Corallococcus sp. EGB: one gene and its partner. The protein of the gene in region 1 binds, or shares a complex with, the protein of each later gene. Links are inferred from orthologs where the notes say so. Each region holds a gene or a part of one and is shown on either strand. Other genes may lie near its edges.

Evidence for each region.
Region 2: the proteins of tsaE (region 1) and tsaD are in contact, whole or in part, in a crystal structure (PDB 6N9A), measured with the Thermotoga maritima proteins. The link is inferred for Corallococcus sp. EGB from one-to-one orthologs. Residues at the interface, in WP_004082108.1 of Thermotoga maritima: Leu37, Gly38, Lys46, Lys57, Val59, Lys60, Ser61, Thr63, Phe64, Thr65, Leu66, Met67, Val69, Pro71, Tyr82, Arg83, Leu84, Asp86, Asp88, Phe89, Asp93, Ile128, Asp130, Glu131, Arg134; in WP_004082750.1 of Thermotoga maritima: Cys10, Asp11, Arg49, His50, Leu82, Gly84, Gly135, Gly136, Glu154, Thr155, Leu156, Asp157, Asp158, Ser159, Glu162, Asp165, Lys166, Arg169, Leu170, Tyr175, Lys213, Thr214, Leu217, Tyr218, Gln221, Arg222, Asn324.

Annotation. Positions count from the first base shown.
Region 1 is NZ_CP079946.1:4,309,265-4,314,556, reverse strand. Bases 2,293-5,292 are described here. They hold tsaE (tRNA (adenosine(37)-N6)-threonylcarbamoyltransferase complex ATPase subunit type 1 TsaE), read right to left. Parts: upstream 4,042-5,292; coding sequence 3,544-4,041; downstream 2,293-3,543. Other genes in these bases: KYK13_RS18190 (NAD(P)H-hydrate dehydratase), read right to left, coding at 4,029-5,292; KYK13_RS18200 (class II glutamine amidotransferase), read left to right, coding at 2,670-3,539; hutI (imidazolonepropionase), read left to right, coding at 2,293-2,582. Outside these bases: hutU (urocanate hydratase), read left to right, coding at 1-584; KYK13_RS18210 (hypothetical protein), read left to right, coding at 595-1,314; more of hutI, read left to right, coding at 1,317-2,292. UniProt on the Escherichia coli protein: Required for the formation of a threonylcarbamoyl group on adenosine at position 37 (t(6)A37) in tRNAs that read codons beginning with adenine.
Region 2 is NZ_CP079946.1:7,205,696-7,209,600, forward strand. Bases 1-2,760 are described here. They hold tsaD (tRNA (adenosine(37)-N6)-threonylcarbamoyltransferase complex transferase subunit TsaD), read right to left. Parts: upstream 2,000-2,760; coding sequence 1,001-1,999; downstream 1-1,000. Other genes in these bases: KYK13_RS29275 (hypothetical protein), read left to right, coding at 1-102; rsmA (16S rRNA (adenine(1518)-N(6)/adenine(1519)-N(6))-dimethyltransferase RsmA), read right to left, coding at 112-990; KYK13_RS29290 (DUF4388 domain-containing protein), read right to left, coding at 2,052-2,760. In the rest of the region: more of KYK13_RS29290, read right to left, coding at 2,761-3,905.

The sequences.
Region 1 (5,292 bases):
TGGCGCTGTCCGGAGACCCGGAGGACATCCGCCGCACGGACCGCGCGGTGCGCGAGCTGTTCCCCCAGAAGGCGTCGCTCAACCGCTGGCTGGACATGGCCCAGGAGCGCGTGGCGTTCCAGGGCCTGCCCGCGCGCATCTGCTGGCTGGGCTACGGCGAGCGCGCCAAGGCGGGCCTCGCCTTCAACGAGCTGGTCCGCAAGGGCGAGGTGAAGGCGCCCATCGTGATTGGCCGCGACCACCTGGACTGCGGCAGCGTCGCGTCTCCCAACCGTGAGACGGAGGCCATGAAGGACGGCTCGGACGCGGTGGCGGACTGGCCCATCCTCAACGCGCTGGTGAACGCGGTGAACGGCGCGTCGTGGGTGTCGTTCCACCACGGCGGCGGCGTGGGCATGGGCTACTCGCTGCACGCGGGCCAGGTCATCGTCGCGGACGGCACGCCGGAGGCCGCGCGCCGCATCGAGCGCGTGCTCACGTCCGACCCCGGCATGGGCGTGCTGCGCCACGCGGACGCGGGCTACCCGGAGGCCATCGACGTGGCGAAGGAGCGGGGCGTGCGCATCCCCGGCCTCACCGCCTAGAGTGCGCCGGATGCCACGACGCGTCCGACCCTTCGTGATGACCGCGGTGATGGGGGTGCTCGCGGGCTGCACGCCCACCACCGCCGGGCCCATGGTGATGCGCCTGGGCCCGGGCCTGCCCCAGGAGAACTTCTTCCAGCTGGGCGTGCGCACCGGCCCCCGCCTCAACGCCCCGCAGCTGTCGGCGCGCGGCGAGAACGGCACCTTCCAGGGCGACGCGAAGCCCTTCAACAACGAGCAGTGGGGCATCGACCTCGACGGCTCGGTGACGGTGCCCGTGAGCGACCGGCTGTCGTGGCACCTCGGCCTGCAGGGCGAACTCGTCGGCCTGCCGGCGCCCGGCTACGGCGTCTACTCGGGCGTTTCGTACTACATCGGGTCGGGGCGGCTGGGACTGGCCCCGGCCCTCTCCCTGCGCGGCGCGTCCGACTTCGGCCTGGGCGACAGGGACAGCACGAGCAGCCTGTTCGGCGCGGAGGCCACCTGCGCCTTCACCGTGCAGCCGGAGCCCGGCATGTCGCTGGGCCTGGTGCCGTTCATCAGCGTGCAGCAGTCGCTGGTGAACCCCGGCTCGCAGGTGACGACCTACTTCTACGGCGCCGTGGTGGCGGCGCAGATCAAGTTCGGCGAGAGCCGCACGAAGCTGGAGCTGTCCGGCGGCTTCGGCCGGGCGCACTCGGGTGCCACGAGCTGGAACGCGCCCGTGATGGGCGCACGCGGAGGACGCTGAAGATGGAAGCCCTGGACCTGTGGGTGCGCAACACCTCCGAGGTGCTCACCGTGGAGGGCACCCACCGGGAGCCCGCGGAAGAGGCCCTCACCCCGCGCCCGGGCGCCGGCATTGGCGTGAAGGACGGCCGCGTGGCCTACGTGGGCCCGGAGTCCGGCCTGCCCGAAGGCGCGCTCACGGACGCGACGGAGATTCTCGACGCCGAGGGCGGCTTCGTGGGCCCGGGCTTCGTGGATCCGCACACGCACCTCGTCTTCGCGGGCGAGCGCTCCCGTGAGTTCGATCTGCGCAACCAGGGCGCCACGTATCTCGAGATCGCCAGGGCCGGCGGCGGCATCGTCAACACGGTGAGCGCCACGCGCGCCGCGAGCGAGGAGGAGCTGGCACGGCTCGCCCTGCCCCGCCTGGAGCGGCTGCTCGCGCAGGGCGTGACGACCGCCGAGGTGAAGAGCGGCTACGGCCTGTCGCTGGCGGACGAGCTCAAGATGCTGCGCACGGTGCGCCGGCTGGGCGGGATGTCGCCGCTGGAGCTCGTGCCCACGCTGCTGTGCGCGCACGCGGTGCCCGCCGAATACAAGGACCGCCGCGCCGAGTACCTGGACCTCTGCATCAACGAGATCCTCCCCGCCGTCGCGCGCGAGGGCCTGGCGCGCTTCTGCGACGTCTTCACGGAGGACAGCGCCTTCACCGTGGACGAGTCACGCCGGCTGCTCACCGCCGCGAAGGCGCTGGGACTCACGCCGCGGCTCCACGCGGATCAGCTCACCGCGTGCGGTGCGTCCGCCCTGGCCGCGGAGGTGGGCGCCGCCAGCGCGGACCACCTGGAGCAGGTGACGGACGAGGGCATCCGCGCGCTCGCCGCCGCGAACGTCACCGCCGTGCTCGTGCCCACCTCCACCCTCTTCCTGCGCATGCGCCCCTACGCGCCCGGCCGGAAGCTGCGCGATGCGGGCGTCAATATTGCTTTGGGTTCAAACGTGAATCCGGGCTCCTCCATGACGGAGAACCTGGCGTTGGTGCTGGGGCTCGCCTGCCTGGAGAACGGCCTGTCGGCCGCGGAGGCCTACTGGGCCGCCACGCGAGGCGCCGCGCAATGCTTGGGGTTGCAACGGCAGGGACGTCTGGCCGTGGGTGACGCAGGCGACCTGGTGCTGTTCGCCTGTAGCAGCTACCGGCACCTGCCTTATCATCTGGGTGTCAGTCACGCGCGAGTGGTGGTGAAGGGTGGACGTGTGGTGTTTCGCGCGCGAATGAATCACTGCCCCTGAGTGGGTGCCGCTGAACAGCTGGCATCAGACAAGGGGGCAAGAGGAACTTCCGTCGTGGGCCGGCCGTTGTAGAGATCAGCTGCCACCATGTGCCGATTATTTGGTTTCAGGAGTGCTGTTCCCGCTGCTGTCCACACCGCCCTGGTCACGGAGAGGAATTCCCTCCTCATCCAGTCGCGTGAGCACAAGGACGGCTGGGGTATCGCTTCATACGGAGTGGATGCCTCGCCGCTCGTCGCACATGGCGTGGGTCCCGCGCACAGCGACCCCGACTTCGAGCGTGTATCGAGCCAGGTCTCCGCGCGGACCGTCGTGGCGCACATCCGCCTGGCGAGCGTGGGGGCGGTGGAGCTGCGCAACTCCCACCCGTTCCACTACGGCCGCTGGTCCTTCGTGCACAACGGCACGCTGCGCGAGTTCGCGAAGCACAAGGCCGCCGTGGAAGCGCTCATCCACCCGGAGCTGCGCGTCAACATCAAGGGCACCACGGACAGCGAGCGCTGCTTCTATTTGTTCCTGTCGCGGCTGTCGGCGCGCGGGCCACTCGACGGCACGGTGAGCGTGGAGGCGCTGGCGCAGGCGCTCTCGGAGACGATGACGCTGGTGTCCACGCTGACGGACGTGCCGGGAAGCCGCGAGCCGAAGGACCGCTCCGCGATGAACTTCCTCGTCACGGACGGCGAGGCGATGGTGGCCACGCGCCGCAACCGCACGCTCTTCATCTCCTCCGGCATCAGCGGCTGCCCGGAAGCGCTGCGCGGACAGAGCACGCGCGTGCCGCTGCAGCAGTTCCTCGTCGCCAGCGAGTCGCTGTGCGGCGGGCCGCACTGGGTGCCCGTGGATGAAGAGGACGTGGTGGGCGTGGACTCGCGGCTCGTGTTCCACCGCTGGAAGGTGCAGACGCTGGCGGACGGCGTGCTGAACCCGCGGCAGGCAGCGCATCACGCCGCGGGCTGAGGGCTCAGCCCAGCCACGCGTCGAGCAAGGCAGCGGGACGCGCGCCGAAGGCCTCCACGTCGAGGCTCCGCGCGTCCTCACCCTCATGGCGGAGCGTGACGCGCAGGAAGTCGCGTGGCGCGGCCTGGGGGATGCGGTCCAGCCACTCCACCAGCATCGCGTGGTCGCCGCCCACCAGGTCCAGGAGCCCGGTGGCGTACAGCTCGTCGTAGTCCGTCAGGCGGTACAGGTCCGCGTGGTACAGCGGGATGCGGCCCGCATATGGGTACACGATGGCGAACGTGGGGCTGGCCACCTCGGACTGCGCGACGCCCGCCCCTTCCGCCACGCCGCGAACCAGGTGCGTCTTGCCCGCGCCCAGGTCGCCAATCAGCCCCACGAAGTCCCCCGGCTGGAGCAGCTGCCCCAGCTTCACGCCCAGCCGGTGCGTCTCCTCCGGAGACGGAGACACGAGCCGCCGCGAGCGCGTGGGCTGCTGCTCCGCGCCGCTCACCGCTCCCACCGCGTCCAGACGTGGCCCAGGCCCGGCAGCAGGTCCGTGGCGATGAGCCCCATCAGCCCGCGCTGCCGGGCCATCAGGTCGCCCGCGAGCCCGTGCGCGTAGACGGCCGTCCACGCGGCCTTGGGCAGCGGGATGCCCTGCGCGAGCAGCGCGCCGCACACGCCCGACAGCACGTCACCCGTGCCGCCGGTGGCCATGCCCGCGTTGCCCGTGGGGTTGATGAACACGCGCCCGCCCGCCTCCGCGATGAGCGTGCGCGAGCCCTTGAGCACCACCGTCACGTTGAGCGACGTGGCGAGGTTGAGCGCCACGCCCACGCGGTGCGCCTGCACGTCCTTCGTCGTCCGGCCCCACAGCCGCGCCATCTCTCCAGGGTGCGGCGTGAGCAGCACGGGCCCCCTGGCCTGCCGCAGCACCTTGAGGTCCTCCGCGACGGCGTTGAGCGCGTCCGCGTCCAGCACCGCGGGCACCTCCACCGCGGCCAGCAGGTCGCCAATCAGCGCGCCCGTCTCCGGCCCTCGGGGGATGCCCGGCCCCATCACCAGCGCGTCCTTGCCCTCCAGCGCGGACTTGAGGGCCTCCAGGTCGCCCTTCCCCAGCGGGCCCTCACCGGGCAGCGGAATGCCCATGATCTCCGGTGAGTGCGCCATCACCCACGTCAGCGCCTCCGGACGCGTTGCCACCGTGACGAGCCCCGCTCCGCTGCGCAGCGCGGCCAGGGCGACCATCGCCGCGGCGCCCGTCTTGCCCGGGCTGCCCGCCACCACCAGCACATGGCCGTAGGTGCCCTTGTGCGAATCCGCGCGGCGCTTGGGCAGGGCCTCGCGGGCATCCTTCTCCTCCACGCGGAACAGCTCCGCGCCGGACACCGCGCGCGAGGACTCGCCCCCCAGCCCGATATCCACCCGCCGCACGTCGCCGCACAGCGACGCGCCGGGCTCCAGCTCATGCGCGGGCTTCACGAAGCCGAAGGCCACCGTGACGTCCGCCTCCACGCACGGAGAGAAGGGCTCCGCCGTGTCGCTCTGGAGGCCGGACGGCACGTCCGCGGCCACCACCTTCGCCCCCGCGCGCCGCCACCGCGCCACGGTGCCAATGGCATCCGCGAACGCCCCCTCCGGCGCGCGCTTCAGGCCCGTGCCGAAGAGGGCATCCACCACCACGTCGCCCGGGCCCGCCTCCGGCAGCGCCTCGAAGGCGCGGGGCGACTCACCGAAGCCCTCCAGCGCCTGGAGGTTGCGCTTCGCCTCC
Region 2 (3,905 bases), 2.9 Mb from region 1 along the record:
CTCAGCGGCGTGCTCGCGCGCATGCGCATCGACGAGGACGCGTTCCGCGAGTTCCTCTCCCAGCAGGGTGGGCTCCTGGCCGCGCTGGGCCAGAAGCGCTGAAGGGCTCCCCTACTCCTGCGCGGTGTCCTCTTCCGGCGCGTCCGGGGGCGGCGGCGCCATGGCGGTGATGGGGCCCAGGGCGCGCTCGATGGCGGCGAACTCCTCCGGGGAGAGCGTCTCCGCGCGGCGGCCCGGGTCGATGCCCGCCGTCTGGAGCGCGGCGAGCAGCACCTCCGGCGGCGCCAGGCCCTTGTCGGACTTGAGCGAGTTGATCAGCGTCTTGCGGCGCTGCGCGAAGCCGGCCTTCACCAGCCGGGTGAAGCGGGCCTCATCCACCAGGGGCGCGCGGGGCTGCTTGAGCCGAGTGAGGCGCAGCACGGCGGAGTCCACCTTCGGGGGCGGATGGAAGCGCCACGCCTCCAGTGTGAGCACGTTCTCCACGTCGAAGTGCAGGCCGAGCAGCACCGTGAGCAGCCCGTAGTCTCGGTTGCCGGGCTCCGCGGCCAGCCGCACCACGACCTCCTTCTGGAGCGTGAAGACGGCGCGCGAGATGCGGGTGCGCTGCTCCAGCACCTGGAAGAGGATGGGGCTGGTGAGGTGGTACGGCAGGTTGCCCACGAGCGCGATTTCCGGCGCGCCGGCCACCTGGGCGAAGTCCACCGTGGCGGCGTTGCCTGGAACCACGCGCACGCCGGGGATGGCCTCCTTCTCCAGCACGGCCACCATGTCGCGGTCGCGCTCCACGGCGGTGACGCGCGCGCCGGTGGCGGCGAGGAAGCGCGTGAGGTGGCCCAGGCCGGGGCCCAGCTCCACCACGGGTTCGCCCTCGCGCAGGGCGAGCGCGTCCGCGATGGCCTGGAGCGCGTCCGGGTCCCCGAGGAAGTTCTGTCCCCAGCTGTGCTTGGCGCGCAGGCCGTGGCGCTTGAGGATGTCGCGCGGAGAATCCACTGTCAGGTCCCTACTCCATGCGCCAGGCGGGGTCGGCCGCGAGGCGGAAGTCACCGCGCAAGCCGCGGCGCCACGCTTCATACCCCGCGACGGCGATCATCGCGCCATTGTCCGTGCACAGCCGCACCGGCGGCAGGAACATGCGCAGCCCCCGCTCCTCCGCGCGCTGCTTGCACAGCGCCCTGAGCCGCGAGTTCGCCGCCACGCCGCCGCACAGCACCAGTTGATTGTGGCCCAGCCTCCGGGCCGCGGCGACGAGCTTCTTCGACAGCACGTCCGCCACCGCCTCCTGGAACGACGCGCACAGGTCGTGCAGGGCCTGGCCCTCCGGCACGCCGTGCTTCTGGACGTGGTGCAGCACCGACGTCTTCAGGCCGGAGAAGGACACGTCGAAGTTGTCGCCCGGCAGCGCGCGCGGGAAGCGGATGGCCTCCGGGTCGCCCTTCTGCGCCAGCTGATCAATGGGCTGCCCGCCCGGGTACGGCAGGCCGAGGATGCGCGCCGTCTTGTCGTAGGCCTCGCCCGCGGCGTCGTCGCGCGTGCGGCCCACGAGGCGGTAGTTCCCGTAGTCGCGCACCTCGTAGAGGCTGGTGTGTCCGCCGGAGACGACGAGCCCCAGGAACGGCGGCGCGGGCGCGTCCTCCAGGAGGCGGATGGCGAGCAGGTGCCCTTCCAGGTGGTTGGCGCCCACGAAGGGCTTGCCGGTGGCGAGGCTCAGCCCCTTGGCCACCTGGAGCCCCACGAGCAGCGCGCCGATGAGGCCAGGGCCGGATGTGACCGCGAGCAGGTCGATGTCGTCGAGCGTCCGGTTCGCGCGCGTGAGGGCCTCGTGGATGACGGGCATCACCTGGACGATGTGATTGCGGCTGGCCAGCTCCGGGACGACGCCGCCCCAGCGGCGGTGGATGTCCACCTGCGTGGAGACGACGTCCGACAGGACGCGCCGCCCGTCCTCCACGACGGCGGCGGCGGTTTCATCGCACGAGGTTTCAAGTCCCAGGACGAGCACGACGACTCCGACAACAAGGGCGGGCAGGAGGCGGACAGGCCGCCTCCCCTGCTCATTTCATCCCATTGAGCAGGGCACGCACCTCGTCCGCCGAGCTTCCCGTCGGTTCGAGGAACAGATACTTCTTATAGGCCTCGGCCGCTCGGGTTTGATCACCGGAGAACTGGAGCGAGCTGCCCAGCCAGAACCAGGCCTTCGCGTTCTTGGGCTCCGCCTTGACGACGTCCTGGAGCAGCCTGGCCGCTTCCCGGTAGCCGGACTCGCTGGTGCTGCTGTTGTTGGCCAGGGAGATGGCCAGGCCCGTCTTCGCCTCGACGGAGTCGTTATCGAGCGCCAGCGCCTTGCGGTACGCGCCCATGGCCGACTTGAAGCTCTTGCGCGCCAGCAACGTGCGGCCGTCCTTGATGTAGTCCGCGTAGGTGGCCTTCGCCTGCGCCACGGGCGGCGTCGCCTCCGGCGTGGGCGCGACGGCGATGCCCGCGTCGGGGATGGCGGCGGGCTCGGGCGTGGCCGTCTTCACCGGCGCCGCGCCCGCGTCCTCCGGGGCGGTGACGGTCTTCGCCGGCGGGGCGCCCGCGTCGGCCGGAGCGTCCGCGGTCTTCGCGGGCGGCGGCGCGACGTCCGGCGGCTTGGGCGTCGCCTCCGGCGGCTTCGGCGCCTCCACGGGCTTCGTGGGCTGCGTCACCTTGGGTTCGGTGGGCCGCGGCGCTTCGGTGCCGCCCGAGCCCTTGGAGATCACCACCGCGGCCACGGCCGCGACGAGCAGCAGGCCGCCCGCGACGAAGAGGCCCGTGCGCTTGGGCTTCATCGCGGCGATGAGCTCCGCGTCGTCCTCGTCGTGCGCGGGCTTCGCGCTCGCGGGCTTCGCGGAGGTCGTGCTGGCCGCGGCGGCGGGGCCGTGCGTGGACGCGGGGCTCGCCGGCGCCGTGGGGCTCGGGCTGGCGGCGGGGGGCGCCACGGGAGCGGGGGCCTCGGGCTCCGTGAAGTACGCCTCGGACGCGGGCACGTCCTGTGGGGCGGCGGGCTCCACCGGCTCCAGGGCGGCAGGCTGCGCGTCGAAGGGCGTCGTCGCGGGGAACTCGACGTTGAGCGCCACCGGGGCCACCTGGGGCGGCACGATGCCGTGGCCCGGATACGGCGGCAGCGCGAGCTGCGGCGGCGCGGACTCCTCCACCGGCATCTCTTCCTGGAAGGCCTCCGTGCCGCTGACCAGCGTCACCTCGGACGACGGCGGGGCCGGCGTGGGAGGCGGCACGGGCGCCAGCGGGCTGGGCGCGATGGCCGCGCCCCCAAAGATGGGCGGGCGCGAGGGCGGCGGCTCCACGTGCGCCTGCGCGGGCGCGGCGGCGAAGGGGCTGGGCGCGGCCGGAGCGCGGGACGCGGCCCCCCAGGGCGAACCCGGGCCCCAGGTGCTGGAGGCGCTCAGGCCCTCCGTGTCCACCCGGCTCCAGTCGAGCAGCAGGCTGCGCCGCGCATGATCCACCGCGCGGTGCGCCGGGGGCGGCTCCACGAGGAACGACGAGCCCTCCTGAGACAGCGGAGGCACCACGGGCTCCGGCTCCTGCCCGAACGCGGGAGGCGCGTCACCCGGGCGGACGCGCGGCGGGAAGATGATCACCTGCGCGGGCTGCGCCGAGGCCGGCGCGGGCGCCACCTGCGCCACGGGCGTGACCTCTTCCGCGGGCTCTGGCCGCGCGGGCGCCGGGGCCTCGGTGTGCGGGACCTCCGCCGCGGGGGGCGCTTCCGCCGGCGGCGGCTCCACCGGGGCCGGCGCGGCCTCCTGCGCGGGCGCGGTCTCCACGGGGATGGGCGGCGCGGCGTTGAGCCACTGCTCGATGCCCGGCTTGCGGCTCTGCACGGGCTCCTGCGGCGCGTTGCCCAGCTCGCGGATCAGCCCTTCGAAGTA